One region of the Streptomyces sp. NPDC107521 genome, then DNA from elsewhere that is predicted to be linked to it. Evidence: riboswitches for the same ligand, from Rfam matches in the RefSeq annotation. Region 1 holds a riboswitch; each other region holds the start of a gene.
What was found. Region 1 has a riboswitch for cobalamin ahead of ACZ7LB_RS02840 (cobalamin biosynthesis protein). Riboswitches for the same ligand answer to the same signal wherever they lie in the genome.

Region 1 (9,746 bases):
CGTGTCCATGCACGTGATGGTGCCCGGGGCGGTCCCGTCCGCCGACGCCGGGGCCGGGAGGCGGACGACGGCGACGGTCGCCCGGGCCGGCCGCGCCGCCGATCTGCGCTTGGGCACGATCAGTTCGCCGCCGCCCCGCAGGGCCGCCGCCTCCGCGACCGACGGGGTGCCGACCGCGCGGAGCGCCGCGTCCGAGGGATGGGGCACCGCGACGGCGGCCAGCTCCTCGGGGGTGTAGGTGAGAACGGGAACACCGAAACGTTTCGCCGTCACGAGAATCCCGGGTTCCCTCCCCCGGACGTCCACGGTGGCCAGCGCCACCACCGGCCCGGCCGCCCCGGCCTCCCGCAGCGCGTCCGCGACCAGCCGGACCACCTCCCCGGCCGGCACGCCCGGGGAGGCCCCGATCCCGACCACCAGGCCCGGGGACCCGGCCGCCGCCCCACCGGTCCCACCAGCGACTCCGCGCATATTTACCGCCGTTCCCGCTGTCGTGCGCGTGTGACGGCGCCCCGATCGGATAGCAAGGGGGCATGGCGGTCCTCGTCGCGCTCGGCGCGTTCCTGATGACGCTGGCCGGAGGCTGGACGGCTCAGCGCGTGACCGACCGGCGGCACCTGGTCCTCGGGCTGGCCGGCGGTCTGATGCTGGGCGTGGTCGGCCTGGACCTGCTGCCCGAGGCGCTGGAGGCCGCCGGCCACCAGGTCTTCGGCGTCCCGGTGGCCCTGCTGCTGTTCGTGGCCGGATTCCTCCTCGCGCACATGGTGGAGCGGCTGCTCGCGGCCCGCCGCGCCGCCCACGGCGGCGACGAGTACGCCGAGGGCGCGACGGGCGGGCGCTCGCCCGAGGTGGGGCTGACGGCCGCCGCCGCGATGGTCGGGCACAGCGCGATGGACGGCGTGGCCATCGGGGCGGCCTTCCAGGTCGGCGGCGGCATGGGCGCGGCCGTCGCCCTGGCCGTGATCGCCCACGACTTCGCCGACGGCTTCAACACCTACACGCTCACCAGCCTCTACGGGAACGCCCGCCGCCGCGCGGTCGCCATGCTCGTCGCGGACGCCGTGGCCCCGGTGGCCGGGGCGGCCTCCACCCTCGTCGTCTCCGTCCCCGGTGCCGCGCTCGGCGGCTACCTCGGCCTCTTCGGCGGTGTGCTCCTCTATCTCGCCGCCGCCGAGATCCTGCCCGAGGCCCACCACGAGCACCCCGCCCCCGCGACCCTGCTCTGCACCGTCGCCGGGGCCGCCTTCATCTGGCTGGTGGTGGGGCTGGCCGAGTGAGCGCCGCCCGTCACCCCTCACGGGGCGCGGCAGCCCGCCACGAAGCGCCGGGCGGTCTCCGGCCGGGCCGCCCAGTGGGTGTGCACATAGCTGGCGTGCACGCCCCGCCGCACGAACCCCTCCACGCGCCGTCCGGGCCCGCGCAGCCCCCACGCCGGAGCCGCCCCGGCCCCCGGCTCCACGACCGTCCGGTGGAACTCGTGCCCCCGCATCCGCGTCCCGGCGGCGGCCAGGACGGAATCGGTCACGGCCACCGCGTCCCGGTAGCCGAGCGTCAGCCGCTCCGACATCCGCGCCGAGGCGTCCAGTACCCCGCACAGGGGCCGCCCGTCCAGCTCGCGGCAGAGGTACAGCAGCCCGGCGCACTCGGCGGCGACGGGGGCGCCGCCCAGCGCCAGCGCCGCCACCGCCGCGCGCAGCGGCTCGTTGGCGGACAGCTCCGCGGCGTACACCTCGGGGAAGCCGCCGCCGACGACCAGTCCGCGGGTGCCGTCCGGCAGCGCCTCGTCCCGCAGCGGGTCGAAGGGGACGACGACGGCCCCGGCGGCGGTGAGCAGTTCGCTCTGCTCGGCGTAGGAGAAGGTGAAGGCGGGCCCGCCGGCGACGGCGACCGTCGGCGCCCCCGGCAACCCCGGCACTCCGTCGGCCCCGGCCCCGGCCCCGGTGCCGTCCGGCACGGGCGCGGCGTCGGCGGGCGCGGTGTCCGCGAGCGCGGTGCCCGCGTCCCACACCGGCGAGGACAGCGGCCCGGCCCCGCGCGCCAGCGCGACCAGCGCCTCCAGGTCGCACCCGGCGGACACCCGCGCCGCCATCGCCGCCACGGCGTCCAGCGCCGCCGCCCGCCGCTCCGCGACCGGCACCAGCCCCAGGTGCCGGGACGGGGTGCCGACCTCGGGGGCGCGCCGCACCACGCCGAGGACCGGTACCCCGACGTGCTCCAGTGCCTCCCTCAGCAGCTCCTCGTGGCGGTCGGAGGCGACCTTGTTGAGGATCACCCCGCCGATCCGCACCTCCGGGTCCCAGCTCACGAAGCCGTGCACCAGCGCCGCCACCGAACGCGACTGCGAGGAGGCGTCCACCACGAGCACCACCGGTGCCCGCAGCAGCTTGGCGACCTGGGCGGTGGAGGCGAGTTCCCCCTCGCCCGCGGCGCCGTCGTAGAGGCCCATCACGCCCTCGACGACGGCGATGTCGCAGCCGCGCGCCCCGTGCAGGAACAGCGGCCCGATCAGCTCCGGCCCGCACAGGTAGGAGTCCAGGTTCCGGCCCGTGCGCCCGGTGGCGAGGGCGTGGTAGCCGGGGTCGATGTAGTCCGGGCCGACCTTGTGCGGGGAGACGGACAGCCCGCGCGCGGTGAGGGCGGCCATCAGCCCGGTGGTGACGGTGGTCTTGCCGCTGCCCGAGGAGGGGGCGGCGACCACCAGCCGGGGCACGGACGGGGAGGTCACCACTCGATGCCCCGCTGGCCCTTCTGGCCCGCGTCCATCGGGTGCTTGACCTTGGTCATCTCGGTCACCAGATCGGCGAAGTCCAGCAGCGCGGCGGGCGCGTTGCGGCCGGTGACGACGACGTGCTGGTTGCCGGGCCGGGCGCGGAGGGTCCGGATCACCTCGTCGGTGTCGATCCACCCCCAGTGCAGCGGGTAGGCGAACTCGTCGAGGACGTAGAGGCGGTAGCGCTCGGCGGCCAGGTCCCGCTTGACCTGCTCCCAGCCCTCCCTGGCCTTCTCCTCGTTGTCCATCTGGTCGTCGCGCTGGACCCAGGACCAGCCCTCGCCCATCTTGTGCCAGTCGACGGTCCCGCCCTCGCCGGAGGCGCCGAGGGCCCGCAGCGCGTTCTCCTCGCCGACCTTCCACTTGGCGGACTTGACGAACTGGAACACCCCCACCGGCCACCCCTGGTTCCAGGCGCGCAGCGCCATCCCGAAGGCGGCGGTGGACTTGCCCTTGCCCGGGCCCGTGTGGACCATCACCAGCGGGCGGTTGCGCCGCTGGCGGGTCGTCAGCCCGTCCTCGGGTACGACGCTCGGCTGTCCCTTCGGCACTACGCGGCCCTCCTCGTCCCGGTCTCCCGGACATCCCTGACCAGCCCGGCGATGGTGTCCGCCCGCAGCTCCTCCAACGTGACGGCCGTGCCGCCCAGGTCACCCGCGAGCCGGCCGGCCAGCCCCAGCCGCACCGGGCCCGTCTCGCAGTCCACGACCACGCAGGCGGTGCCCTCGGCCGCGAACAGCCGGGCGGCCCGCGCGGACAGCGCCAGCGGGTCGGGGCCGCCGGTGGCCCGTCCGTCGGTCACCACCACGACCAGCGCCCGGCGCGCGGGGTCGCGCAGCCGCTCGACCCGCAGCACGTCGTGGGCCCGGAGCAGCCCGGCGGCCAGCGGGGTGCGCCCGCCGGTCGGCAGCGACTCCAGCCGGGCCGCCGCCGCGTCCACCGACGAGGTCGGGGGCAGCGCCACCTCGGCGGCCGTGCCGCGGAAGGTCACCAGGCCGACCTTGTCCCGCCGCTGGTAGGCGTCGAGCAGCAGGGAGAGGACGGCGCCCTTCACCGCGCCCATCCGCCGCCGGGCCGCCATCGAACCGGAGGCGTCGACGACGAACAGCACGAGGTTGGACTCGTGGCCCTCGCGCACCGCCTGCCGCAGGTCGTCCCGCCGCACCACCAGCCCGGGGCCGCCGCGCCCGCGCGCCCGCTGGTGGGGGGCGGCGGCCCGGACGGTGGCGGACAGGTGCAGCCGGGTCAGCGTGGCCCGGGGGCGGCGGGCGCCGGTGGTGCGGCCCTGCTCGGTGCGCGCCCTCGACCTGCGGCCGGCGGCGCCGTCCCCGAGGCCGGGCACGCTGAGGACCTTCGTCCGGAACGGATCGGCGGCCCGCGCCGGGGCCTGCTCGCCCGCGCCGGGCCCGCCGGGAGGCCGCGGCCCCTCCCCGGCGCCCTCCGGACCACCGGCCCCGGGGTCCGCGCCGTCACCCGTCTCCCCGGCGCCACCGCCGTCCCCCGAGGACGCGCTGTCCCCGGAGGGCGCGCTGTCCCCGTGCCCGCCGCCGTCGGATTCCGGCGGTCCGCCCGGACCCTCCGGACCGCCGGGACCGCCGGGGCCGTCCGGCCCGGGATCGGGGTCGTCGTCGCCGAACTCGTCCAGGGCCTCGTCGAGCCGGTCCTCGTCCAGCCCGGGGGCGTCGAAGGGATTGCGGCGGCGCCGGTGCGGCAGGGCCAGCAGCGCCGCCCGGCGCACGTCCTCGGCCAGCACCTCGGTCCGCCCCGCCCACGCGGCGAGCGCGGTCGCGGTACGGGCCATCACGATGTCCGCGCGCATCCCGTCCACCTCGAACGCCGCGCAGGTCGCCGCGATCCGGCGGAGCGCCGTGTCGTCCAGCCGCACCGAGGGCAGCAGGGCGCGCGCCGCCACGATCCGCTCCCGCAGCGCGGCCTCCTCCCCGGCCCAGCGCGCGGCGAAACCGGCGGGGTCGTCGTCGTAGGCCAGGCGGCGCCGGACGACCTCCACCCGCTGCTCCGGATCGCGCGAGGCGGACACCTCCACGGTGAGCCCGAAGCGGTCCAGCAGCTGCGGACGCAGCTCGCCCTCCTCCGGGTTCATCGTCCCGACGAGCAGGAAACGCGCCGCGTGCCGGACGGAGACGCCCTCGCGCTCGACGTACGAGGCGCCCATCGCCGCCGCGTCCAGCAGCAGGTCGACGAGGTGGTCGTGGAGGAGGTTGACCTCGTCGACGTAGAGGATGCCCCGGTTGGCGGCGGCGAGCAGGCCCGGCTCGAAGGCCTTCACGCCCTCCGCCAGGGCCCGTTCGATGTCCAGCGCCCCCACCAGCCGGTCCTCCGAGGCACCGACCGGCAGTTCGACGAGGGCGGCGGGGCGCTCGGCCGCGGGGGGCGAGCCGTGCGGGCCGTCGGGGCAGGACGGGTCGGGGGAGGCGGGGTCGCAGGCGAAGCGGCAGCCGGGCACGACCGCGAGGCGCGGCATCAGCGCGGCCAGCGCCCGTACGGCGGTCGACTTGGCGGTCCCCTTCTCCCCGCGCACCAGGACCCCGCCGACCCGCGGGGAGACCGCGTTCAGCAGCAGGGCCAGCCGCAGGTCGTCCTGGCCGACGACGGCGGTGAACGGATAGGGCGTGCTCACGCGGCGGTCACTCCTTCGAAGGGGGTACGGCGACGGGGCCCGGCACCGTGCGGCGCGGGCCCGGGGGCGGGGCTCACCCGGGTGCCCCGGGCGGAACGAAGGGGAGTCCGGGAGGGGCGCCGGACTCGATGAGGCGCCAGAGCGCGTCGGTGTCCGCGTGCTCCTCGATCAGATCGCCCAGCAGGTCCAGCTGCCGCTCGCGCAGCGCGGCGAACGAGGTGTCCGGGGCGGGGACGAAGCGGCGTCCGGCGGCGGCGGCGACCTCGCGCAGGAACGCCCGCCGGAAGCCGTCCGACTCCAGCGAGCCGTGCCAGTGGGTGCCCCAGGTCTGCCCGGACCGGCAGCCGTCGAGGAAGGGCTCGCCGCCCGTCACCCGCGCGACGCCGTGGTGGATCTCGTACCCCTCGACGCGTTCCCCGAGGGCCTCGCCCACCGGCCGGGCGAGGGTCTTGGCGGGGGCGAAGCGGACCCGCACGGGCAGGACGCCGAGCCCCTGGACCCGGCCCCGGCGGCTCTCCACGTCGTCCTCGATCTCCTCGCCGAGGACCTGGAAGCCCCCGCACACCCCGAGCACCGGGCGGCCCTCGGCGGCCCGGCGGACGAGGGCGCGGGCCAGTCCCCGCTCCCGCAGCCACTCCAGGGCGCGGACGGTGCCCCGGGTGCCGGGCACGACGACGAGGTCGGCGTCCGCCAGCTCCTCCGGACGGTCCACGAACCGCACCACCACGCCGGGTTCGGCGGCCAGCGCGTCCACGTCGGTGAAGTTGGACATCAGCGGCACCGCGCACACCGCGACCCGCAGCACCTCCTCGCCCACCGGCGGGGCGACGGCCGACTCCCGCACGGTGCCGCGCAGGGAGACCCGCAGGCCGTCCTCCTCGTCGATGCCGAGCCCGTGCCGGAAGGGCAGCACGCCGTAGGTCCGGCGGCCGGTCAGGCCGCGCAGCATGCCGAGGCCGGGTTCCAGCAGGCTCACGTCGCCGCGGAACTTGTTGACCAGGAACCCGGCGACGAGCGCCTGGTCCTCGGGGGAGAGCAGGGCCACCGTGCCGAAGAAGGAGGCGAAGACGCCACCGCGGTCGATGTCCCCGACGACCAGGACGGGCAGTCCGGCGCCCCGGGCCACCCCCATGTTGACGATGTCGTTGCGGCGCAGGTTGATCTCCGCGGGGCTGCCGGCGCCCTCGCAGACCACCGCGTCGTGGGTGGCCCGCAGCTCGGCCAGGCAGTCGAGGACGGTGCCGAGCAACTGCCGCTGGCGTCCGCCGTGGTAGCCGCGGGCGCTCATCTCCCCGACCGCCCGGCCGAGCAGGACCACCTGGCTGCTGCGGTCGCCGCCCGGCTTGAGCAGCACCGGGTTCATCAGCGCGGTCGGCTCCAGCCGGCAGGCCTGCGCCTGCATCGCCTGGGCCCGGCCGATCTCGGCCCCCTCGCGGGTCACGAAGGAGTTCAGCGACATGTTCTGCGCCTTGAAGGGGGCCACCTTCACGCCCTGCCGCACCAGCCAGCGGCAGATCCCGGCGGTGACGACGCTCTTGCCCGCGTCGGAGGTGGTGCCGGCGACCAGGAGACCACCGCTCATGACCGGCCCCCCGTCCGGGGCCCGGCGGCGCGGCGGCCCGGAGCGGCCACCCGGTGCGCGAGCAGCCGCGCGCCCGCGCACACGCCCAGTGCCAGCCAGCCCACACGCCGGGAGAGCCGTACGGCCCGGTCGATGTCGCCGGTCCGGACGGGGCGCCCGGCGGCGCCGTTGAGCACGGGCCGGTGCTCCACCCGGCCGGCGTAGGAGAGGGTGCCGCCGAGCCGTACGCCGAGGGCACCGGCGAACGAGGCCTCCACCGGGCCCGCGTTGGGGCTGGGGTGGCGTCCGGCGTCGGCCCGCCAGGCGCGGAGGGCGCCGCGCGGATCGCCGCCGGAGGCGGTCGCGAGGACGGCGGTCAGCCGGGCGCCGGGCCATCCGGCGAGGTCGTCGAGGCGGGCGGAGGCCCAGCCGTACCGCAGATGGCGGGGCGAGCGGTGACCGACCATGGCGTCCAGGGTGTTGGCGGCGCGGAAGCCGAGCAGCCCCGGCACCCCGGCCGCGGCCCCCCACACCAGGGCGCCGACCACCGCGTCCGAGGTGTTCTCGGCGACGGACTCGACGACGGCGCGGGCGATCCCGTCGGCGTCCAGGGCCTCGGGGTCCCGCCCGCACAGGTGCGGCAGCCGGGCCCGGGCGGCGCCGAGGTCCCCGGCCTCCAGGGCGCGGCCGACGGCGCGCGCCTCCCGGGCCAGCGAGGTGCCGCCGACGACGGCCCAGGTGGCGGCGGCGGTCAGGGCGACGGAGGCGGCGGGGGAGCGGCGTACGGCGCGGGCGGCGGCGGTGCCCAGCGCGGCGACGCCCCCGGCGCACACGGCGGTGTGCAGGGCGCCCCAGCCGCGGTGGTCGTGCCACAGCCGGCGTTCCACGGCACCGGCGGCACGGCCGAACAGGGCGACGGGGTGCCCGCGGCGGGGATCGCCGAGGAGCAGGTCACCGAGGAGGCCGGCGGCGGCACCGTACGCGAAGACGCGTTCGGCGCGCACGGCTCAGCCGGTCGCGGGGCGGGGGAGCGGGGTGCCGGGGTACCTGGGGCGTCGGGCGCGCATGGCGGTATGTCCTCACTCAGGGTGTCCACGCCCTGGTTCGACGGAACCGGCGGTGGGAGTTCCTGGCTCCCGGGACCGCGCGCACCGCGTGGCGCGTGCCGTCCCGGTGACAGTGGCGGGACCGCGCCGGAATCGCACCGGCTTCCTCTCCAGCCGCCGTAATGGCACCGGGAAGTCCACCACGGTCCGCGAAGGCCCGTCAACTCGCCGTTGACCTGCGCGGGGTGAGTGTGGGAAGCCCCACACGGCGCGCGGGCCCCGGACGCGGCGCGCACGGCGCGGGACGGGCGGGCCGGGGCGCCGCGGACGCACGGGAGCGGCGCGGGGCGTACGGGGCCGGCGGACGGGCGTGGGGCGCGCGGGGACGGCGGCGCGGGGGAACGGCGGCGCCGGGCGCGCGGGAAGGGCGAAGAGGCGCGGGGGCGTACGACGGTGTCCCGCCGTACGCCCCCGCGCCCCTTCGCCGACGCCGGGTCAGGCGACGATCAGGTAGATCCCGTAGGTCACCGCCGCGGCGCAGGCCGCGAAGCAGGCGTAGGCGGCGGTGACGGCGAGCGTCGCCGGCTCGCCCTGGGCGGCGGCCCGCTCCCGGTGGGAGAGGCCGACGATGCCGAGGGTGAACAGGGCCACGAGGGCCACGGTGACCACGAGGCTGACCCCGAAGACGGAGCCGAGGGCTGCCCAGTCGATCTGCATGGTGGTTCTCTTCCTTCGCTCCCGGGCGGACCCGGACGCGGGCTCAGACGGCGGTGGGTGCCGAGGCGGAGGGGGTCTTGGCCTCGGCGGCGGCCGGGACGGCGGGGGAGGGGGCCGGGATCTCCGCGGCCAGCGCGTCGGCGGCGAGGGCGTCCGCGGCGAGCGCGTCGGCGGTCAGGCACTCGACGGCCGCGTCGGTGGGCGGCGGGGTGACGGCGGCGATGGCCTGGGTGACGACCCCGTTCGGCTCCGGCTCCGGGTGGTGGTGGCCGTGGCCGTGCCCGTCGACGACGTTGGTGTGGTCGATGACCTCGCGCCGGGAGATCCGCCAGATCGCGAAGCTCGCGGCGATCAGGAAGACCGCGACCGCGGCCGTGCCCCAGTCGCCGAGGCGGCAGACCCACTCGGCGATCGCGGCGACCAGGGCCGCGGCCGGGAGGGTGAGCCCCCAGGCGACGAACATGCGGGTGGCCGTGGACCAGCGGACCACGCCGCCCTTGCGGCCGAGGCCGGCGCCCATCACCGCACCGGAGACCGAGTGCGTGGTGGAGAGCGAGAAGCCGAGGTGGGAGGAGGCCAGGATGACCGTCGCGGCGCTGGTCTGGGCGGCGAAGCCCTGCTGCGGCTGGAGGTCGGTCAGGCCCTTGCCCATGGTGCGGATGATGCGCCAGCCGCCGAGGTAGGTGCCGAGCGCGATGGCGAGGCCCGCGGACAGGATGACCCAGACCGGCGGGTCGGAGGCGGGGGCGAGGGCGCCGCCCGCGATCAGCGCGAGGGTGATGATGCCCATGGTCTTCTGGGCGTCGTTGGTGCCGTGGGCCAGCGAGACCAGGCCGGCGGAGGCGATCTGCCCGGCGCGGTAGCCCTTCTCGGCGGCCCGGCCGTCGGCGCGGCGGCCGAGCCGGTAGGTCATCCGGGTGGCGAGCATCGCCGCGACGCCGGCGACGATCGGGGCGGCGACGGCGGGCAGCAGCACCTTGGTGACGAGCACGCCGCCGTGGACCGCGCCGAGGC
Region 2 (9,746 bases), on a different contig from region 1:
CTCGGCGGGAACGCCACGATCATCGCCTCCTCGGCCAACGTCGTGGTCGTCGGGATCGCCGCGCGGGAGGGACACCACATCTCCTTCTGGCAGTTCAGCCGCTACGGCCTGGTGGTCACCGCCACCACGGTCACCATCGCGGCGGCCTATGTGTGGCTGCGCTACTTCGTGCTGGTGTGACGTGATGCCACCCACCACGAGGAGACCGGTGAACCGCGGGGCGGACCGTCCCGTCCGTTCCGCCCGTCACGCGCACCCCACCCGGTCCGTCCGTTCCACTCGCCCCACCCGTTCCGCCTGCCTGCGGCCCCGTGCCGGAAGGGAGGAGCCGTGCCCCGGTCACCCGACGACCGGCTCGCCGAGATCGAGGCGCGACTGCGCCGCGAGGATCCCCGTCTCGCCCGCGCCCTGGCGCGCGGCCTGCCCCGCCGCTCCCGCGACCGGCGCCGCCGGTGGCTCCGGCTGCTGCTGGCCGTCGCGCTCGGGCTGCTCGGCCTCGGCATCGTGCTGCCGCACGGGCTGCTCATCGCCGCCGGGCTCGTCCTGGCCGGGGTGGCGGGGGAGTTGCTGTCGCCGGGACCGGACACACCGTCCGGGCGTGCCTCCCGGCCGCGGCGCTGAGCGGGGGCGCGGCAGGTCCTGAGCGGCCCGCCGCGCGGGACGCGCCGGTGAGGACTCCCCACCGGCGAAGCCCATCGCCCTGCTCCGGCCAGGACGGGCCACGGCCCGGCCCGTGGGAGGCCACCGCGCCCCCACCGGGCCGGGCCGTCGCGTACGGTCCGGCCCCGGCGGGGGTCCCCCCCCCGCCTCGCCCACCCGGACCGCCCGGACCACCCGGGCGGTCCGGCCCCGGCGGCCGGGTCCGTCCGGCGGTCCTGGTGACCGAGTCACCCCTCCGCCGGTCGGCGGGGCCCCTCGAAGCGGCCGGTGGCGCGGAACCGGGCGCGGCGGGCGGCGCGCCGGAAGGTGGTGAGTACCGCGGGTCCGGCGAGCGCGACGCAGACGAAGTTGGTGACCGCGCGACCGGTGTCCCAGCCGAGGGACGTGGCGATGTCGAAGGCGACGTAGCGCTGCCACTGCTCCGTGAAGGGCAGGCCGGGCAGGTAGGCGAGGGAACTACCCGGGTCCAGGGAGAAGGGCCAGAAGGAGAGGTTGAGCAGGAAGCCGAAGAGATAGCCGGACAGGGAGCCGTAGACGGCGAGCAGCAGCACCTCCCGCCGTCCGTCCGCCCGGGGCAGGAAGCCCGCGAGCATGCCGACGAAGGCGCAGCCGAACATCTGGTACGGCATCCAGGGACCGACTCCGCCGGTGATCAGGGCGGAGGCGAACAGGGAGGTGCAGCCGAGGGTGAAGCCGAAGCCGGGGCCGTAGACCCGTCCGGCCAGGACCAGGATGAAGAACACCGTCTCGATCCCGGCGGTGCCCGCGCCCAGCGGGCGCAGGGCCGCGTTGACCGCGGACAGCACTCCGAGCATGGCGAGGGCCTTGGAGTCGATGCCGCCCTCGGCGATCTCGGAGAGGATCACGCACAGGACGAGGACCAGCAGGACGCCGAAGACGAGCGGGGGAGCGTAGTTCGATCCGAAGGTGCCCGGTGCGACGACGAACGGCCAGAAGAAGGCGACCAGGCCCAGGAAGGCGGCCAGGGTCATGACCACACCCGTGCGCGGCGTCAGCCGGATGGCGGTGACGGCCCGGTTCACGTGCTCCCCCCGGCCGTCAGTTCCGCCTCGACCTGCGCCACGGTCAGATACGGCAGCGGGGCGAGGATCTTGGCCGTCTGGGGGGCGAAGACCGGGGACGCCAGGATGATCTCCTCCGCGGGTCCGTCGGCGACGATGTCGCCCTCCGCCATCACGATGACACGGTCGGCGGCGCGGGCGGCGAACTCGACGTCGTGCGTGGAGACGACCACGCTGCGACCCTCGTCCGCCAAGGCGGTGACGATGCCGACGAGCTGGGCCTTCGCCCGGTAGTCCAGTCCGCGGGTCGGTTCGTCCAGGAGGATCACCCGGGGGGCGGCGGAGAGCTGGATGGCGAGGACCAGGGCGAGCCTCTGCCCTTCCGAGAGGTCCCGCGGGTGCGTGGTGCCGCAGATGCCCGGGGCGAGACGGTCCAGGAGGGCGCGGGCCCGTGCGACGGTCCCCGACTCCGAGTCCGCCTGCGCGAGTTCCTGCTCGACGCTCTCCAGGTAGAGCAGGTCGGAGGGGGTCTGCGGCACCAGGCCGACCAGCCGGCGGGCCCGGACGGCGGAGACGGTGCGGGGGTCCGCGGTCCGACCGCCGTCCCCGCCGTCCACCCTCACCGTTCCGGCCCGGCGCGGTCCCGATCCCTGAAGGGCCCAGAGCAGCGAGGACTTGCCCGAGCCGTTGCGTCCCATCAGCGCCGACACCTCGCCCGCGGCCAGGTCCAGGTCGGCCTCCCGGACGGCGGCGACCCCACCGTGCACGACGCTCACGCCGCGCGCCGCAAGCAACCGCGGCCGCTCCTCCGTCCCGCGGTCCCTGACCGGTCCGGGCGGGCGCCCCGTCAGCGCCGCGCGCAGGGGCGCCGCCGCGCGGCGGGCGTCGCGCACGGACAGCGGCAGCGGCGACCAGCCGGCGACGCGCCCCAGTTCCACGATGGGCGGGGCGATCGTGGACGTGCGCAGGACGTCGGCGGGCGGACCGATGAGGGCACGGCCGTCGCCGGAGAGATGGATCACGCGGTCCGCGTACTGGACGACGCGTTCGAGGCGGTGCTCGGCCATGAGGACGGTGACGCCGAGGTCGTGGACGAGGCGGGTGACGGCGGACAGCACCTCCTCGGCCGCGGTCGGGTCGAGGGCGGAGGTGGGTTCGTCCAGGACCAGGACTCGGGGGTGGGCGGTGAGGACGGAGCCGATGGCGACTCGCTGCTGCTGGCCGCCGGAGAGCGCGTGGAGCGCGCGGTGCCGCAGATCGGCGAGACCGAGCAGATCCAGGGTCTCCTCGACCCGTTTGCGCATGGTCGCCGGGGGAATCGCCAACTGCTCCATGGAGTAGGCGAGTTCCTCCTCGACGGTGTCGGTGACGAAGCCGTCGGCGGGGTCCTGGCCGACCACGCCGACGACATCGGCGAGTTCCCGGGGCGGGTGGTGGGCGGTGTCCCGGCCGTCGACCGTCACGCGGCCGTACAGGGTTCCGCCGGTGAAGTGCGGTACCAGCCCGTTCACCGCGCCGAGGAGCGTGGACTTGCCGACGCCGGTGTGCCCGACGACGAGGCAGAGTTCGCCCTCCTCCACGGTGAGGCTCACCTCGCGCAGCGCGGGCCCGGGCGCGTCGTCGTACTCGATGGTGACCTGGTCGAAGGTGATCACGCGGAGGCGGCTTTCCGGTCGGGGGGTCGGTGCGCGGCGGGCGGCGGGGAGAGGAAGCCGGCGGTACCGGCGAGCAGGATCGCGGCGGTCGGCACCAGCGGCAGGCCGGGCCAGGTGAGCGGGTGGAACACCGGGTTGAGCTGCGCGGGGTCGTAGCCGAGGCCGGTGAAGAGGAGCGCGGCGGCGAGGACTCCGCTGCCGGCCACGGCCCATTCCGGCAGGCGCCACGGATCGGGGCGGTAGGCGGTGCGGGTGACGCGCCGGCCACCCAGCCGCAGGCCCGCCAGGCACAGCAGGGCACCGGCCCCCATGGCCGGCAGCCCGAGGAGGGCGGGCGCGGTGGCGTCGAGCAGCCCGTACGCCCCCGCGCACAGACCGCACATGCCGAGCAGCATCAGCGCGCCGGTGATCCGGCGCGAGCGGGGCGTTGCGGAGCCGGCCCGGCCGTAGCCCCGGCAGTCCATGGCGGACGCCAGGCGCAGCGAGCGTTCGAGGGCGTCCTCCAGGACGGGAACCACGATCCCGCGCAGCGCCTTCAGCCCCCGGGACCGGCCCGCCCTGAGCCTGCGGGCGCGGGCGACGCGCTGCACGCTCTGCACCAACTGCGGCGCCACGCTCATGGCGACCGTGACGGCGGCCCCGAGTTCGTACAGCGCGCCGGGGAGGACACGCAGCGCGCGCTTGGGGTTGGCCAGGGTGTTGGCGGCGCCGATGCAGCACAGCATGCAGGCGAGCCGCAGCCCGTCGGTCGCGGCCGACAGCACCGCTTCCAGGGAGACCGGCCCGCCGATCCGGATGCCCGCGTACCAGTCCGGTGTGGGGACCCGGGGGAGGGAGAAGAGGAAGTGGTCCCGGGGGGTGATACCGGTCGCGAACACGGCGCGGAAGACGACGCGGATCGCGACGACCGTGAGCGCGAGGTACAGGTAGTACGCGAAGCCGCGTGCCCAGGGTGCCTCGGTGCGGCGGACCGTGACGACATGGCCCAGGACGGCGAGGACGAGGAGCAGCAGCAGGGGGTTGTCGGTGCGGCTGACGGCGGTGGCGAGGGCCAGGGCCCAGATCCACCAGGCCATGGGATGCAGTGTGCGCGGCAGGCGGCGGACCCCCTTGCGGGTCGGCGGGCCGGACACCGCGGCGGGTGGCCGGGCCGTCGCGCTCACCGGGTGCCGCGGCGCCTGTGGGCCGCGTGGACGGCCGCGCCGCCGATCAGGGCGACGAGCGAGGCTCCGGCGACCACCGGCACGATCGACCCGGAGTCGTGGGGGGCGTCGGTCGCCGGGGCCGCGTCGACGACCTCCGGGCCCCGTATCGGTGCCGCGAGCGCGGAGGGGGCCGCCGTGCCGGTGGGAGAGGGCGAGGGTGTGGGGCTCGCGCTCCGGCTCGTCGCGGGGCGGGACGGTTCGGGTTCCGCCGGCCCGGGCCGGGTCCCGGGGTCCCTCGGCTCCGCGGAGGCGGGCGCGGGCTCCGCGGGGGCGGAGGGCGCGGGCTCGGGCGGCGCCGGCGGGCGCCGCTCCGGCGCCGGGCCCGTACCGGCCCCCGGTGGCGGGGCGGGTGCCCGGTCGGTGGAGGGAGGCCGGTCCGTGTCGCCGACCGGCCGGGTGTTGTGGGCGCGCAGCTGGTCCGGGGTGACCGTGGGCCTGCCCTCGGTCCCCCCGATGTCGGTGCCCCCGTAGACCCACAGATCGACGCTGCCGGGCCCGGGCCGGTAGAGCATGGCGCCGAGCCGGCTGTACTCCCAGTCGTTCCGGCCGGGGTCGGCGTGCCAGTACGACCAGTAGGCGGAGGCGGGAGGGGTGAGCACGCAGTCGTCCTCGGCCGGGGTCGGGAACTGCCTGCCGTCCCGGTAACCGCTGTAGCCGATGCGGCAGATGAACGCCGGCCCGTCGTGTCCCGTGCCGGTGGTGCGCCAGCCGCCCTGGTTGAGCAGTTCGTAGCCGGTCGTGGGCGTCGTGCCGCAGGACCGGAAGAGGGGACCGCCCCAGTCGCTGAAGTCGACCGCGAGGACGGCGCCGGAGGTGGTCGTGCAGCGTCCCATGGGCTGCGGTGCGGCTCCGGCCGGGGCCGCACCGCCGGCGACCGCGGCGGCGGTCAGGCCGAGGGCCGCCGCCGCCCGTGCCGTCGTCCGTGCGGAGCGCGAGCGGATCACCGCTCACCCCCCGCCGCGGCCCTGCGGCGGGCCAGGACCGTGCAGCGCCAGCCGGCCAGCACCATGAGGGCGGCGAGGACGGCCAGGAGCCCGGCCTGCGCACCCGTGGAGGCGAGGGCGCCCTTGCCGCCGGACGCGCCGTACCCGCCCCCGGGATCGTCCGGGGTGACGATGTCCGGTGCCCCCGCGCCTCCCGTGCCGCCCGGGGTGACGATCTCCGGGGTGACGATCTCCGGTCCGCCGTCGCCCGGTCCCGGCGTGGGCTGCGGTGACGTACGGGTCAGATCGCGTTCCAGCGTGCCGAAGGAGATGCCGGTGGCTCCGCTCACCGCCTGGGTGGAGGCACGGAGGTCGGAACCGCGCTGTCCTTCCCGGGCCACGTTGAAACCGCCGTCGGGGTTCTGCTGGGAGGCGAGGAAGGCGCGGGCCCGGGCGATCTCCCCGGTGTACGCGGACGCGTCCAGGGAGAGTCCCTGCACCGCGAGCGCGGCCGAGTTGACCGAGTTCCCGGCCGCGCCGGGGAAGCCCCCGCCGGGGAGCTGCTGGGACGCGATCCAGGCCAGCGCCCTGTCCACGGCCCGGTCCGCCCCGCTGCCGCCGGCCAGGCTGAGGGCCATGGCGGCGATCGCGGTGGAGTCCACGTCGGAGTCGTCGGTGGCCGGTACCAGGCTGGGCCAGGCGCCGTTGTCCCGCTGGAGAGCCGTGAGATAGGCGAGCGGTTCGCGGGCCGCTCCGGTCTCGCCCGCGCGGAGCTGGGCCATGACGGCCAGGGACTGTCCGAAGACGGAGGGCGTGTAGGTGTAGGCGCCCTTGGCGGCGCAACTGCGGTCGGGCGCGGTGCTCGGCCCGGCGCACACGGCCCTGCCGAGCGCCGCGACGAGGTCCTGACCGCCGAAGTGCCGCGGGTCGCGGCCGACGGTCTCGGCGAGCAGCGCGGCCTTCCCCAGGGAACCGCCCAGCACGTGGGGCGTGCCGATGCCGGTCCAGTCGTGGAGGGTGCGCCCCTCGCCGTCGGTGCCCCGGTCGTCGAGGAAGTCGACGATGCCGCGCAGCCTGCCGTCGGACAGTCCGGTCGCGGCGAGCGCGTAGGCGCCGTCGATGGTCAGCCCGAAGTCGGCACGGACGGAGCCGGGGCCGGACGTGTAGTACCGGCCCTGCTTCAGGAGGTCGGCGCCGGTGAGGTAGGCGACTCCCTTCGCGAGGTCGGGACCGTCACCCTCCGGCGGGGTGGCCGGGTCCGTGGCCGGGGGCGGCGATGTCGGCGGCCGCGTGGCGGGGGGAGGTGACGTCGGCGGCTGGGTGGCGGGGGGCGGCGATGTCGGCGGGTCGGTCGGACCGGTCCGTTCGGTGGTCAGGGTGACCAGGCTGGTGCGGACTCCCGCCAGGACGGCGGCCGGCGTCGGGTGGAGCGCCGGATCGGTCGCGCCCTCCTCGAAGCCGAAGCCGCCGTCGGCGAGCTGCTCGCGGGAGAGCCAGGCGACGGCCGCGTCGGCGCGGTCCCCGTCGCCGAGGACGCGCAGGGCCTGTGCCGCGTACGCCGTGGCGTGGACGGAGCCGCTGGTGGCGCCGGTGTACCCGGGGAAGGCGCCGTCCTGGCGCTGGGCCCCGGCCAGGTAGGCACGGGCCCTGGCGACGGCGTCGTCGTGGCCGCCCGCCCTGCGCAGGACGAGGGCGACGAGGGCGGTGGTGGCGGGGTCGCCGTCGCAGTACTCGCCGGGGCGGATGAGGATGCCGGTGACTCCGCCGTCACGGCACTGGACCTGGGTGAGCCGCTGCACGGCCCCGGCCGCCGGGGTGGCTCCGGCGCGCAGCAGGGCCAGGACCGACAGCGCCTGCCCGTCGGTGTATCCGGCGTTGCGGAAGTCGCCCCTGGCGGTGCAGCCGGGTGTCGGTTCGCCGGATTCGGGGCCCGCGGCGCACACATGCGCCGACAGGTCGCCGATCAGGTCGTGGCCGCCGACGTCGCGGGGGTCCGTCCCCGTGCTGGAGGCGAGGAGGGCCAGGCGGGCGGCGGCGGTGGCGTCCGGGGCCCCGCCCGCGCCCTCCGGGTAGGCGTACTCGCCCGCGTGGGAGGCGAGGAAGGCGGTGACCCTGCGCAGGGCGGGGCCGCTTCCGGCCGCGGCGAGTCCGTAGGCCACCTCCGTGGTGAGGAGGTGGTCGGGGGTGTCGCCGCCCTCGGGGACGACGTGGTCACCGTCGGTCAGCCGGCTCTCGAGCCAGGCCGCCGCGGCGGCCACGTCGATCGCTCCCGGCGTTCCCGTCGGGGTTCCGGGGCCGGGGGTGCCGCCGGTGCCCGGCCGGACGTCGTCGGGGCTGAAGTCCGGCCTGCCCGTGCCGCCGTACACCCAGGCGTCCACGTCGCCGTCCTTGAGCCTGCGGTCCATGGCTCCGTACTGGCTGTACGACCAGTCGTCGCGGCCCGGTGAGGCGGTCCAGTAGGACCAGTAGGCGTTCGCGGGCGGAGTGAGGACGCAGCCCTCCTGGGCGGGGGTCGGGTACCGGGTGCCGCCGTTGAAGGAGCCGTGGCCGATGCGGCAGATGAACGCCGGACCGTCGTGCTCGGTCCCGGCGGTGCCGAACCCGCCCTCGTGGAGCAGGTCGTAGCCGGTGCTCGGCGTCGGATCGCAGCCCCGCACGACATCACCGCCGAACGGCCCGAAGTCGACGGCGACCACCGCGCCTCGGGTCGCCGTGCACGCTTCCGCCCGGTCCGGCCCCGCGACGGCGGACGTCGTGGTGAGGAGGGTCACGGAGGCGGCCACCAGCACCAGGAGGGCGACAGCCAGCGCGGCCACCGGCCCGGGTGCCGTACCCGCCCGTGCGTCGTGTCGTCGCTGGCTCCCCACCGCGGCCCCCTCGTTGCCTTCCGGCGCGGACGGTGAACGTGGGTGAGGGCTCCCGGGCAGGGGAATCCCCGCGTACGGAAGCCGGTCGCACCACGCCGTAGTCCGCGACGGCGTCTGTTGCTGATGAACGCTCCAGGTGTTCCGGCTCGCCCGGCGTCTGCCGGGCCCACGGTTGCGGGTCAGCGCCGGATTCTCACCGGCTTCCCCTGGAACTCAAGGCGTATCAGCGGGATTTGAGCATGCATCACCGATCGCGTCAAGACGGCCGCGGGCCGGTGCGGCGGTTCTCCTGAGCCGCTGTGGCGGCCCGGACGCCCGTCGGGTACCGTCCCGGTCTGCCGAGTGGGGGAACCCGGTGGGAATCCGGGGCTGACGCGCAGCGGTGTGGAACGGCAGGGGGCCGTTCCGAGCCCGAATGCCCAGGCGGCACAGCACTGGAAGCCGATCCACGCGTCCCGGACGGCGGCCACACCCGCTGCTTCCGCCCGCGCACCGCGCTGCCCGGCGACAGCACGGGGACCGGTCGGCGTCCCCGTCCCAGGAGCAGGCCTTGTCCCGTACCTCTTCTCCCTTCCTCCGTCGCTCGGCCCTGGCCGCGGTGGCCGCGGTCGGCGCCCTCGCGCTGACGGCGCCGCCGGCCGCCGCGACCACGACACCCGCCCAGATCGCCACCTCGAAGACCAACGGCGTCGCTTATCTCAAGTCCCTTCAGGCGGCGGACGGTTCGTACGCCGGCCCGGGGCTCTCCAACGAGTGGGCGTTCAGCGCGCTCGCCGCCGCCGGAACCGCCGCCGTGGACGTGACGCCCGGCGGTGACCCGAGCAGGAACGCGAGGACGGTCTACCGCAACCTCCTGTCCACCGGCGGGTGGCCGTCCGCGTCCCCGGTCGTCACCGACTACGAGCGGGCCGCCCTCAACGCCTACGCCGCCGGTGTCGACCCGGCCCGGGTCTCCGCCTCCCGCAACCTGATCGCCGACATCCACCGCTACTGGCAGACCGCCGAACCCGGCTACTTCGGCCCGTCCGGCAACTTCAACGGCACCGTCTTCGCCGCCCTGGCCCTCAACGGCGCCAGGACCCCCTCCGGTCAGCTCCGTGTCCCGCAGGCGCTCCGCGACGCGATGGCCACCCGGATCCGGGCCAACCAGCACAACGACGGCGGCTGGAACTACGGCAAGGCGGAAGGCAGCGCCACCGAGCTCGCCAAGACCTCGGACATCGACATGACCGGTGCGGCCATGGCCGCGCTGTGCGTGTCGGGCGTGCCGAACACCGACGCCGACATCGTCCGGGCCAGGGCCTTCCTCAAGAGCAAGCTGGTGGCCGGCAGCGGTGCCTTCAACGCCATGTTCGGTGTCAACACCAACTCCAACGGCTGGGCGGTCTCCGGACTGAACGCCTGCGGCATCAAC
Region 3 (9,746 bases), on a different contig from region 1:
GGTAGTGCCAGCTTGCGTGGTCCTGGGTGTGATCGCACGTTGCGGGCGAGACCTGGCAGTGCTTCGCCGCCTGGAGCGACTTCTGGAGGGCTGCGACCAGAGGCAGCGAGTTGAGGTTTGTCGGATCCTCGCCGCCTCGTTGCACACGGCTGGGACAGCGAACTCGCAGGATGCCCCACCGGCCGAGGGGCCTATGTAGAGTTCTGTCAAGTAGCGTCCACTAGCGTCACGCAGCCCAAGGGCGCCCGAAGAATTGGTTCATGAGCACCGAAGAAGCCCATGAGGAAGAATGGAAAAACTGCCGCGATCGTATTCGGCGCCGTCAACGACATCCTGGACATCCTTCGAACCGAGTCCTCGCACTGGCTTGCGTCAATAACGTTCGGCCCCGCAACACCAAGGACTTGCCAAAGCAGGGGCATTCCCCCGTGGCAGCAAGGTTCGCCGCGATCGGTCGGGAATCGACCGACAGGCAGGCAAGGGTCGAGGTCACATCCGCCATGGAGAAGCGCTCCCCATGGATCCCTGTCGTCATGCCCCGCCTAGGATCGAAGTCACCCTTCTCCCAGTCTTCCCGCATCAAGTTGAGGATGTTCGGACAGCGGATCAAGCGATCCTGCGTCGTGGAAGGGTTGAGATATCGATCGGCGACGTCATAGGCGCGACGAGCACGCTCCCTCGGGGCTGCAGTAGATCTCAAGGCGGATAACGGAACGCTGCAGATGGTCGTATGACAGTCGGTCCCTCGCGTCCGCTACGACCTTCAAGCTCTGCAAACCGTCGATGCACTCGGGCCCGATGATGTGCAGGGAGTCGCCGAACGGCCGCACACCCGACTGCACTTCCACGGCATCCGCGCCCAGCAGGATATGGCCCGCGGCACCGAAGTCCACAGACCGATCCTCCAGCATCCGCGCCAGTCCCCTGTTGGCCTCGGTACCTCCGAGGTCGCCGCAGCCGGCCCACAGCCGGCGCGCCGCATCAACCGGAGCCGCGACTGGCGCAAGGTCGGCCGCAGTGACATCCACGGCCCAACCACGCGTGCGCGACGCGCAGTGGCCGAAGGCTGAGGACATGTTCGGCCGAGAGCGGGCGCTCGGCAGACGAGAGGATCGAGTTCACGCCTGTTTCAACGCGACGGAGCTCGCAGCGTGACGGTGCCACGTCGATGTGGCATCCCGAGCCCGGCCAATGTCAGGTGGCGGGAGCCAGGCCCGGACGGCCTTGCTGCGATGGACCGGGTACCGGTCGGCTACCACGTGGAGTAGCCGGGCATCAGGTGCAGTTCGACGCGCTCGGCGTTTTCAGCGGACTCCACTGTGCATTCCTCGACCCAGCGGGCGAGAACGCTCAGGGTCGCCAAGTGCTCCAGCGTCTCCCGCTCGGACCACATCACCTCGTCTTCGTGAGCAGCAATGTTGCGGAATGTCAGGAAGGCACTGGCGGCAAGATATTGAGCCGGAACTGATGGGATTCCTACTGGATCGTGTAGCGGACGTGACGGGCGGCGAAGTAGCCGCAGATGACGTGGGGTTGCTTCTGGCGTCGGTGCAGGAAGCGGCGGGTCTCGTGGGCGAGATCGCCGGCTGAGGTGGCGCCGGCCGCGTGGACGTGATGCTTCAGATCCGCGTTCAACAACTCGTCGGGATTCAGTTCGGGACCCTTGCGGCCGGCACGCCGGGCGAGGCGGTCGAGGAACTGACAGAACACCTTCGCGGTGAATCTGCCGGTGAAGACGGTGAACCACAGCGCCCCGCGGGAGGCGACGGCAGACATGATGTTGCCCCTGAAGCGGCGGCTGTTCACCAGCACCAGAGGGGTCTGCTCCGCCGGGCCCACGAGCGTCCCGGTGGGGTGGCGTCCGAGCGCAGACCGCACTGATCGGCCCAAACCCAGCTCGACCTTCTCCCCGCTCGCCCGGGCCCGGATCACCGGATGCTCCTCCTCCAGCCACCGGCCGACCTCGTCGTCTCTCTGCCGGTAGGAGCGGCGGGCGGGCCGCTGCGGGGTGAAGCCGTGCCGGCGCAGCCACTTGCCCACGCCCCGCTTGGTCATCGACACCCCGCACACCAACCGGATGAGGGTCCGCACCGAGGCGCGGATCCACATCACCCTGCTCTGACCGAGACCGGCCGGGGTGTGATCCCGCATCGTCTGAAGCACCGCGCCACGGGCGGACTCGTCAATCAACTCACTCTTGCCCGTCCTGGGTTCACGCACCGACGTGAGCAGTGCCTGCCTCCCGCCGGTGCGGCTGGCCCGCCACCACGTGCCCACCGACCGCCTGGAGACCCCGAACATTTCCGCCGCCTGGCCGTAAGTCCGAACCCGCCCCGACTCCAGCGCGCTCACCACCCGCAACCGCAGATCCTCCTGCGCAGCAGGGGACAGACGCCGCATACCCCCACCCTCGATCACACCCGATCACCCGCTCCATGCGTAACCCCCAGGTCGGCTGCCTGGGGGTTCTCTTGTTTTCCAGACCGGTGGAGGGGTGCCCATCGCAACCGCGGCGAGGAAGGCCCGGGACGCAAACCGGCCCGACGCGGTCGGGTCGCGCCGGGGGACGCGCGACGCGCAGGACCGCGGCGACCAACCCCACTCCGGGGTCCTTCAGGCCGAGCGGAGGCGGTGCCGGCGAGCCCGAGGGCACCGGTGCGGGAGTGCCTCCGCTCGCTATCCCCGCATGCGGATCTCCTTGAACTCGACCATTCTTGCGGTGATCGCGGAGATGAAATCCGACGCCTCCTCCACGTTGCCGGGCCGGGGCCGGGGATCATCACTCTCCGGGACCGGGGACAGGAAGGCGGTGGGGTCGGGTGCTGTCGGCGGCAGGGGCTGGGCGTCGCGGAGAATGAGCATGTCGGCCACCATGCAGGTCACCTCTCCTTCCTCCGTACGCCCGATCCAGACCGGGTACGAGCCGTCGCCCATGCCACTGGGGTAGGCGACCAGCTTGGCTCCCGTGCCGGGATCGGCCGTCTCCCCCAGTTCGACGCCCTCCTTGCACAGCTCAGGGCACCACGTCCCGCCGCGTCCAGGAACGAGCCCGTGCCGCTGTCCACTCCGAAGCCGTAGAACTCACGCTCGCCCAGCAATCGTGTGTCCTGACCGGGCCGGACGGCGAGTTCCCAGCTCACGGCGGGCCTGTCGAGAACCCGCAGCATGGCGGCGGTGGTCTCCCCCCGGCCCGCCTCGTCCCACGTCATGGTGGCGAGCACCACGGGATACCCGCCGGGCGGCACCGGCACGGTGAAGGGTTCGTCGCCCTCGCGCAGAGTGCCGGGGTCCGCCGCTATGACCGAGCCGGTGGGCAGCCGCAGGACACCGGCCGTCTTCGGAGCGGTGACGGTCGCCACGCCGCATTCATCGTCGGCGAAGCGGCTGCCCGGGGTGAACAGGGCCTCCAGGTGCCGAGGGCGGGCCCCTCTCGGGACGGACCACGCTCCGGCCGGGGATTCGGGCCGTTCCTCATGGGCGGCGAGCATGAGGGACAGGGCGTCATCGGCCGCGAATCCCAGCATCCGGCCGTCGGCATACGCCGTCCAGCCGCCGAACCGCGCACGGAGCAGAGTCCGGTGCCGTTCCGGAAGGTCCGGCCCCGTTTCCAGGCGGCCGCCGAGGCGCAGTCCGGCGCTCGCGTACTCGCCGTCGGTTCTGGGGGTGAGGGTGAAATGCCAGCCTTCTCCTCGAACTCCGGCTCGTCCGGGGACAGGTGGCGCCACTCCTCATAACGGCGCAGGTGCAGCAGGCCCGCCGCCAACTCCCGGTAGTCATAGGTGCGGACGCGTCGTTCCTGTTCGTCGAAGAGGAACACTCCGAGGTAGTGGTCCCTCCAGCTCACCTGAAGCAGCGCCCGCCGCCGAGCAGCACCGCGTACGGCTCTCCCGCCCGGTCGCGCTCGCGCGCCCGGTCCTCGGTCATCGTCCCCACGGGCATCCGCGCCTGCGGATCCCAGCCCGCGCAGTGGACGACATCGATCCGTGTACGCATGAATCCCCCTCCGGCTCCAACGGTGGTGACACGTTAACCAGCACGTCCGACAACGGGAGCACGGCTCATCCCGGCAGGCGGGGCCGACGGGCCGCGTGGCGGTGCGGCGTCAGTGGCCCGGGCGACGGGATGCGGGGCCGCCCGGGGCACCGGGGACATCTGCGCCCCGGGGCACCGGCACCCGGTGATCAGCGGTGGCCCCGGGGGCTTCGGTGCTGGCCCCGGCGGTGGGGGAGGGAGCCGCGGGGGGCTCCCGGGCGGGGGTCCCCGGTGCGTTCCGGCAGCCAGAAGCGGCGGGAGAACACCTTCTGCTCGTCCTTCGTGCGCAGCCGCTTCAGCTCCGAGGTGAACGCGCCCCGGTACCGGGCCCCCGCGCGCTGGACGAGGGTCGCCGCGTGGGCGTCGAGGCTGGCCTCCTCCAGGGCGAGGACGTGGCCGGCGACGGTCTCGGCCGGCAGCAGGGAGAGGCACACCTCCGTCAGGCGGTCGAAGACGAAGTCCCGCAGGGGGGCGAACGGGCTGTCCGCCAGGGCCATCTGCCGGAGCAGGATGGCGATCTCGCCGCCGTCCCGCTCCGCCCCGCCCCCGCGGAGCACCGCGTCGAGCTGCTCCGGGAGGTACGCCGAGGCGAGCGCCAGGACCAGCCGGGCGACCATCGCCGTCGGCATCGTGCGGGCGCGCACCAGCAGCGCGTCCGGCGCGAGTTCGGGGGCGCCGCCCTGGTGCAGGATGGCGAGGAACCGCCCGGCGTGCCCGGTGGGCCGGTTCTCCAGGGTGAAGGCCAGCACCGTCTCCGCGCGCGCGGGCAGCGCCACGTCGTTCAGCGTCCGGAAGAGGAGCGCCGCGTCCCCGGGGCCGGTCGTCCCGGCCGCGTGCCCCAGCACCCAGGCAACCTCGTGGTGCCTCCCGTCGAGGGCGCGCAGCAGCGCGAGGAAGTCGTCCCGGGTCCGGGCGGCGGCCGAGACGACCAGCACGTCGCACGCGAGCACGCCGTTGCCGGTCGCGTGCAGGTCGTTGATCAGGGTGGCCACGTCGGCGGGCGCGCGGGTCAGCGCGGCGCGTTCGAGCACCGCCGCGGCGGCCGTGTGATTGCGCACCACGCGTAAGGCGGAGACCAGGGCCACCAGATGGCCGCTGCTGCACGACTGGGCGTTGTCGAACACGAAGTCGGCGTCCCGCAGCAGCCCCCGGGACGAGAGGGTGTCGATCAGCTCCGTGACGTCGGTGGCCGGGCGGACGGAGACGGTCTCCGCCTGGAGGACGTGGGTGAGGCCGTGCCGGCCGTTCTCGCCGAGCCCGCGGCTGATCTCCACGATGTCCGACACCGGGCGTTCGGCCGCCGCCGCGCGCAGGGCCAGCGGCAGCACGGCGGCCCCCGGTCCGGTCAGCACCAGCTCCACCGCCTCCAGCACCTGAGCCACCTCGCGCGTGGCGAGGAACGCGCCGAGCACCACGGCGACGTGCTCGGGGAGGTGCTCTCGGTGCAGGGCGGCCACGAACGCGGCGGTGTCGCGCGGGGTGTGCAGCCGGACCGACGCCCCCAGCAGCCGGGCGCCGAGGTCGTGCAGCCGGGAGCGTTCCAGTTCCGCCGCGAGCCGGCCGAGTTCGTCGACCGGGCGGGTGAGCACCAGGACGGGCAGCGCCGCCTGGGCGTGCGCCCCCAGTCCCGCCCCGTCCAGGCCCGCCAGCAGGGCGCCGACCTCCTGGACCGGCCGGGTCCTGCTGACGGAGGTGACCAGTTCGCTGGCCATGGCGCGCTGGGTCCGCGACTCCAGGTCGCCGACGACACTGACCAGTTCCGGCACCGAGGCGGTGCGGTCGGTGGCCTCCAGCGCCGCCATCAGCGACGGGACGACCGCCGCCTCCTCCCAGAGCTCCTGCACGGTCTCCAGCTGCGATTCCAGGACGCAGCACTGGTTCTCCGCGGCGATCAGCTCGGCGCGGGTGACGGCCAGCACCTCCTCCAGGTAGGTGATCTCCTGGCGGAGGTCCCGGCACTCGCGGCCCAGTTCCTCGTACTCGCCCTGCCACACGTCGATCTCGGCCCGGTGCGCCTGTGTCCGCCGGTCGAGTTCGACGGCGAGGGCGCGGCTGCGGGCCTCCGCCTCGGACAGCCGCCGCACGCGGTCGTGCAGCGCCTCCTCCAGGGCCTGGGCGTGCGCCTGCTTGCGCCGGGCCTCCTCGTCGGCCCGGGCGAGCTGGTCCTCCAGCTTCTGCCGCTTCCCGGCCGGCCTGTTGGACCGCAGCGCCTCGCGGTGCAGTTCCCGCAGCCGCTGCTCCGCCTCGGGCGTGAGGGCCATCCCCTCCTCCCGGAGGTCGGCGACGAGGGTGGCGACGAAGTCCCACCCCGGGAGGCGGTCGCCCTTCAGGTAGCGGGTCAGGGTGCTGGGGTCCACGTGCCGCCGCGCGGCGTACCGCCGGACGCTCACCCCCAGCCGGAGGAAGATCATCCGCAGGTCCTCGACGAAGGCCCGCTTCTCCGGTACGAGGTCCTCCCCGAGCGGTGCCAAGCGCGCCGCGCCCACCGCGTCCCGTGTGCCCATGCTCCACCCACCGTCCCCTCAACAGGGCCCAGTATCACGTCCGTTGGGGCTTCCGGCGGCGAGCTTCCGTTGCCATCCACGAACGGCAACGGTCGGCCCGCTGCCGACCTCGGGTGTCAACGCGGAGGGGATTCCCGGCGGCGCCCGCGCCCCGGCACGCTGGGGTCCGGGCCGGCCCACGGAGAACTCCGACACACGCGGGAGGAACACGCAGATGAACGATCACGGTGCCCCGGTGCGGGAACAGCCCCCGCCACCGGCCCCGCCGCCCCTCTGGCGGCGGCTCTGCCAGCGGGCGCTCCTGGGAGCCACCGGGGCGCTCGGCGCCGCAGCGGTCACCTGGCTGAGGGCCTGGTGGGAGGACCACAGCGGGTAGCCGGGGCCGTTGCCGGGTCCGGGGTTCCGGCCACCGCCCGGCACCCGGCACCCGGCACCCGGCACCCGGGGGCAGGGGGCCGGGGGCAGGGGCCGGGGGCAGGTCCGCCACCGGCCCCCGGGGCGGGAGGCCGGGCCCGGGTGCGCTGCCCGACACCCGGGGCCCCTGGCCGCCGCCCCGGGTTTCCGGGCCGCCGCCCCGGGTTTCCGGGCCGCCGCCCGGCCCGCGGGACCAGGGGCCGAGCCGCCTGCCGCCCGGCCCGCGGGACCAGGCTGCCGCCGGAACCGCGCGGCGGCCGGGGCATCACGGCTCCGGAATCGCGCGGCACCTGAGGCACCGTGGGTCCGGGCCCTCACGGGGGCCGCGCGTCGCCGGGTGGGGGCCCGCGCGGGGTCCCGGGCACGGTGGGTCCGGGCACGGTGGGTCCGGGCCCGCACGTGTCCAGGCCGTCGCCGGACCGGGACCGGCGCGGGGCCGGCCGCCGCCGGAAGCGCGGAGCCGCCGCACCGGGCGCGGGCACGTGGGCCGGAACGGGACCACCGGCCACCCCCGCCCACTCGCGTCCCGGCACCCCCGCGCCCGCGTCCCGGCTCCGGACCCGCACCCCGCCCCCGAGCCCGACGGCCGGTCCCGCACCGCTCCCCGGCCGGGCCCCGGGCCCGCTGCCCGGCGGGGCCGGGCACGGCCCCGGCGCGCACGCCCCGGGCCCCTCGCCGGCCGCCCCCGCGCGCGGCCGGGCCGGGCCCCGGCCCGACCACCCTGTCGGCGCCGAACGCGGGAAACGTACTATCGCCAGGTCATCGCCGCGACGGGAGTCAGGAAGCCGGTGCGAGTCCGGCACGGTCCCGCCACTGTGACCGGGGAGCGCGTCCGCTCCGCACACCGTCGTGTGCGAAGGGGCGTCGACCCGGGAGTCAGGACACTGGTCCGTCGCGGGCCCATTCCGAGGAGCGCGGACTCCCCAGGAGGCTCTACGTGTACGACGGCATGCCCCATGCCCCCCTGTCCTCTTCCACCCCCGCCCGTCGGCGCCGCCCGGCGCGTGCCGCGGCCGCCGCCCTCACCGCGGCCGTCGCCCTGCTCGCCGGATGCGGACCGGCCGACGACGGCGACGGGAAGCCGGCGGCCCGGCCCGCCGCCGGGTTCCCCGTCACCGTCGACAACTGCGGTGTGCGCACCACGTACGACCGGCCGCCGTCCCGGGTGGTCACCATCCATCAGCACCCGGCGGAGCTCATGCTCTCCCTCGGCCTGGCGGACCGCATGGTCGGCACGGCCTTCCCCGACTCCGCCGTCCTGCCCGAGTTGGCCGAGGAGTACGCGGCCGTCCCGGAACTGGCCGCGCGGGAGCCGTCGTTCGAGACCGTGCTGGAGGCCGATCCCGACCTCGTCTACGGCGGCTACGCCAGCGCCTTCGACGAGAGCCAGGGCCGGTCCCGCAAGGCCTTCGCCGACGCCGGGATCAACACCCACCTCAACCGCGAGTACTGCGGCGGGAAGCGGGTGACGATGCGGGACACCTACGACGAGATCCGCACCATCGGCACCGTCTTCGGCGTCCCGGACCGGGCCGGGAAGCTGGTCGCCGACCTGGAGGACCGCGTCGAGGGGGCCGTCACCGCCGTGCGCGGCGAGCCCGAGGTGCCCGTCTTCGTGTACGACAGCGGCGACAAGACCGCCTTCACCGCGGGCGGCCGGAGCCTGGGCACCGAACTGATCCGGCTGGCCGGCGGCCGGAACGTCTTCGCCGACCTCGACGACGTCTTCGGCGACGTCTCCTGGGAGCAGGTCGTGGCGCGCGCCCCCGAGGTCATCGCCATCTACGACTACGCCGACGACAGCGCCGGGAGCGTCGAGCGGAAGAAGCGGTTCCTGCTGTCCCAGCCCGCGCTCGCCGACGTGCCCGCGATCCGGGACAAGCGGTTCGTCGTCCTGCCGCTGACCGCCACCCTGGTCGGCATCCGCTCGGCGCACGCGGTCGAGGACCTGGCCCGCGGGCTGCACCCCGAGAGCTTCCGGTGACCCGCGCCGCCCCCGGGGCCCGGGCCCCGGGGGGAGGACGGCGGCGGACCCCCGGGCGGAACGCGGACCCCTCCGGGCCGGACCCGGACCGCGCCGCCCCGGACCCCGACCGCGCGGAACCGGCCCCCGACCCCACCGGTCCCCCACAGGAGCCCACCGGTCCCCCGCCGGGGCCTGGCGGATCCCCACCGGGGCCCACCGGCACCGGCACCCGGACCGGGACCGGGACCGCCGAGAACCTCGGCACCGGAGCCGCCGAGGCCCCCGGCACCGGGCCCGCCCAGGACCCCGCCGAGCCCGCCGAGCCCGCCGCGCGCCGTACCGCCCCGGCCGTCGCCCTGCTCGTGCTCGGCGCCCTGCTCCTCGTCTCCCTCACGGCGGGCCTGGCGGTCGGCTCCGTGCGGGTCCCGCCGGGCCAGGTGTGGGGCATCGTGGCGCACGCGCTCGGCGCCGCCCCGGGGGAACCGGACTGGCCGCGGGCGCGGGAGACCATCGTGCTGGACGTCCGGGCGCCGCGGGTGCTGCTCGGCGCGGTGACCGGCGCCGGGCTCGCGGTGGTCGGCACCGCGTTGCAGGCCCTGGTGCGCAATCCGCTCGCCGAGCCCTATCTGCTGGGCGTCTCCTCGGGCGCCTCCCTCGGCGCGGTCACCGTGATCGTCTTCGGTGTCACCCTGTTCGGCCCGGTCTCCCTGCCGCTGGCCGCGTTCCTCGGCGCGCTCGCCGCGCTGGTCCTCGTCTACGCCACCGCGCGCACCGGCGGGCGGATCACCTCCGCCCGCCTGGTGCTGTCCGGGGTGGCCGTCGCGGCGGTG

Region 2: linked by a shared signal. The riboswitch ahead of ACZ7LB_RS18020 (prenyltransferase/squalene oxidase repeat-containing protein) and the one ahead of ACZ7LB_RS02840 (cobalamin biosynthesis protein) in region 1 are both predicted to bind cobalamin.
Region 3: linked by a shared signal. The riboswitch ahead of ACZ7LB_RS04500 (ABC transporter substrate-binding protein) and the one ahead of ACZ7LB_RS02840 (cobalamin biosynthesis protein) in region 1 are both predicted to bind cobalamin.

The regions. Positions count from the first base shown of each region.
Region 1 covers NZ_JBVKAT010000001.1:667,715-677,460, forward strand. The annotation lists gene cobC (Rv2231c family pyridoxal phosphate-dependent protein CobC) at 1-471, opposite strand, end outside; gene ACZ7LB_RS02815 (ZIP family metal transporter) at 534-1,277, shown strand; gene ACZ7LB_RS02820 (cobyrinate a,c-diamide synthase) at 1,295-2,728, opposite strand; gene cobO (cob(I)yrinic acid a,c-diamide adenosyltransferase) at 2,722-3,321, opposite strand; gene ACZ7LB_RS02830 (putative cobaltochelatase) at 3,321-5,408, opposite strand; gene ACZ7LB_RS02835 (cobyric acid synthase) at 5,482-6,990, opposite strand; gene ACZ7LB_RS02840 (cobalamin biosynthesis protein) at 6,987-7,973, opposite strand; cobalamin riboswitch at 8,074-8,232, opposite strand; gene ACZ7LB_RS02845 (hypothetical protein) at 8,511-8,732, opposite strand; gene ACZ7LB_RS02850 (inorganic phosphate transporter) at 8,776-9,746, opposite strand, start outside.
Region 2 covers NZ_JBVKAT010000011.1:11,052-20,797, forward strand. The annotation lists gene ACZ7LB_RS17990 (ArsB/NhaD family transporter) at 1-180, shown strand, start outside; gene ACZ7LB_RS17995 (DUF3040 domain-containing protein) at 331-621, shown strand; gene ACZ7LB_RS18000 (ECF transporter S component) at 888-1,652, opposite strand; gene ACZ7LB_RS18005 (ABC transporter ATP-binding protein) at 1,700-3,337, opposite strand; gene ACZ7LB_RS18010 (CbiQ family ECF transporter T component) at 3,334-4,500, opposite strand; gene ACZ7LB_RS18015 (hypothetical protein) at 4,497-5,486, opposite strand; gene ACZ7LB_RS18020 (prenyltransferase/squalene oxidase repeat-containing protein) at 5,483-8,281, opposite strand; cobalamin riboswitch at 8,450-8,584, opposite strand; cobalamin riboswitch at 8,678-8,753, shown strand; gene ACZ7LB_RS18025 (prenyltransferase/squalene oxidase repeat-containing protein) at 8,883-9,746, shown strand, end outside.
Region 3 covers NZ_JBVKAT010000002.1:304,887-314,632, forward strand. The annotation lists gene ACZ7LB_RS04460 (hypothetical protein) at 654-1,028, opposite strand; gene ACZ7LB_RS04465 (TIGR02391 family protein) at 1,253-1,522, opposite strand; gene ACZ7LB_RS04470 (winged helix-turn-helix domain-containing protein) at 1,477-2,400, opposite strand; gene ACZ7LB_RS04475 (hypothetical protein) at 2,677-2,934, opposite strand; gene ACZ7LB_RS04480 (DUF4241 domain-containing protein) at 2,880-3,524, opposite strand; gene ACZ7LB_RS04485 (hypothetical protein) at 3,841-3,993, opposite strand; gene ACZ7LB_RS04490 (hypothetical protein) at 4,182-6,536, opposite strand; gene ACZ7LB_RS04495 (hypothetical protein) at 6,751-6,912, shown strand; cobalamin riboswitch at 7,690-7,857, shown strand; gene ACZ7LB_RS04500 (ABC transporter substrate-binding protein) at 7,888-8,934, shown strand; gene ACZ7LB_RS04505 (FecCD family ABC transporter permease) at 8,931-9,746, shown strand, end outside.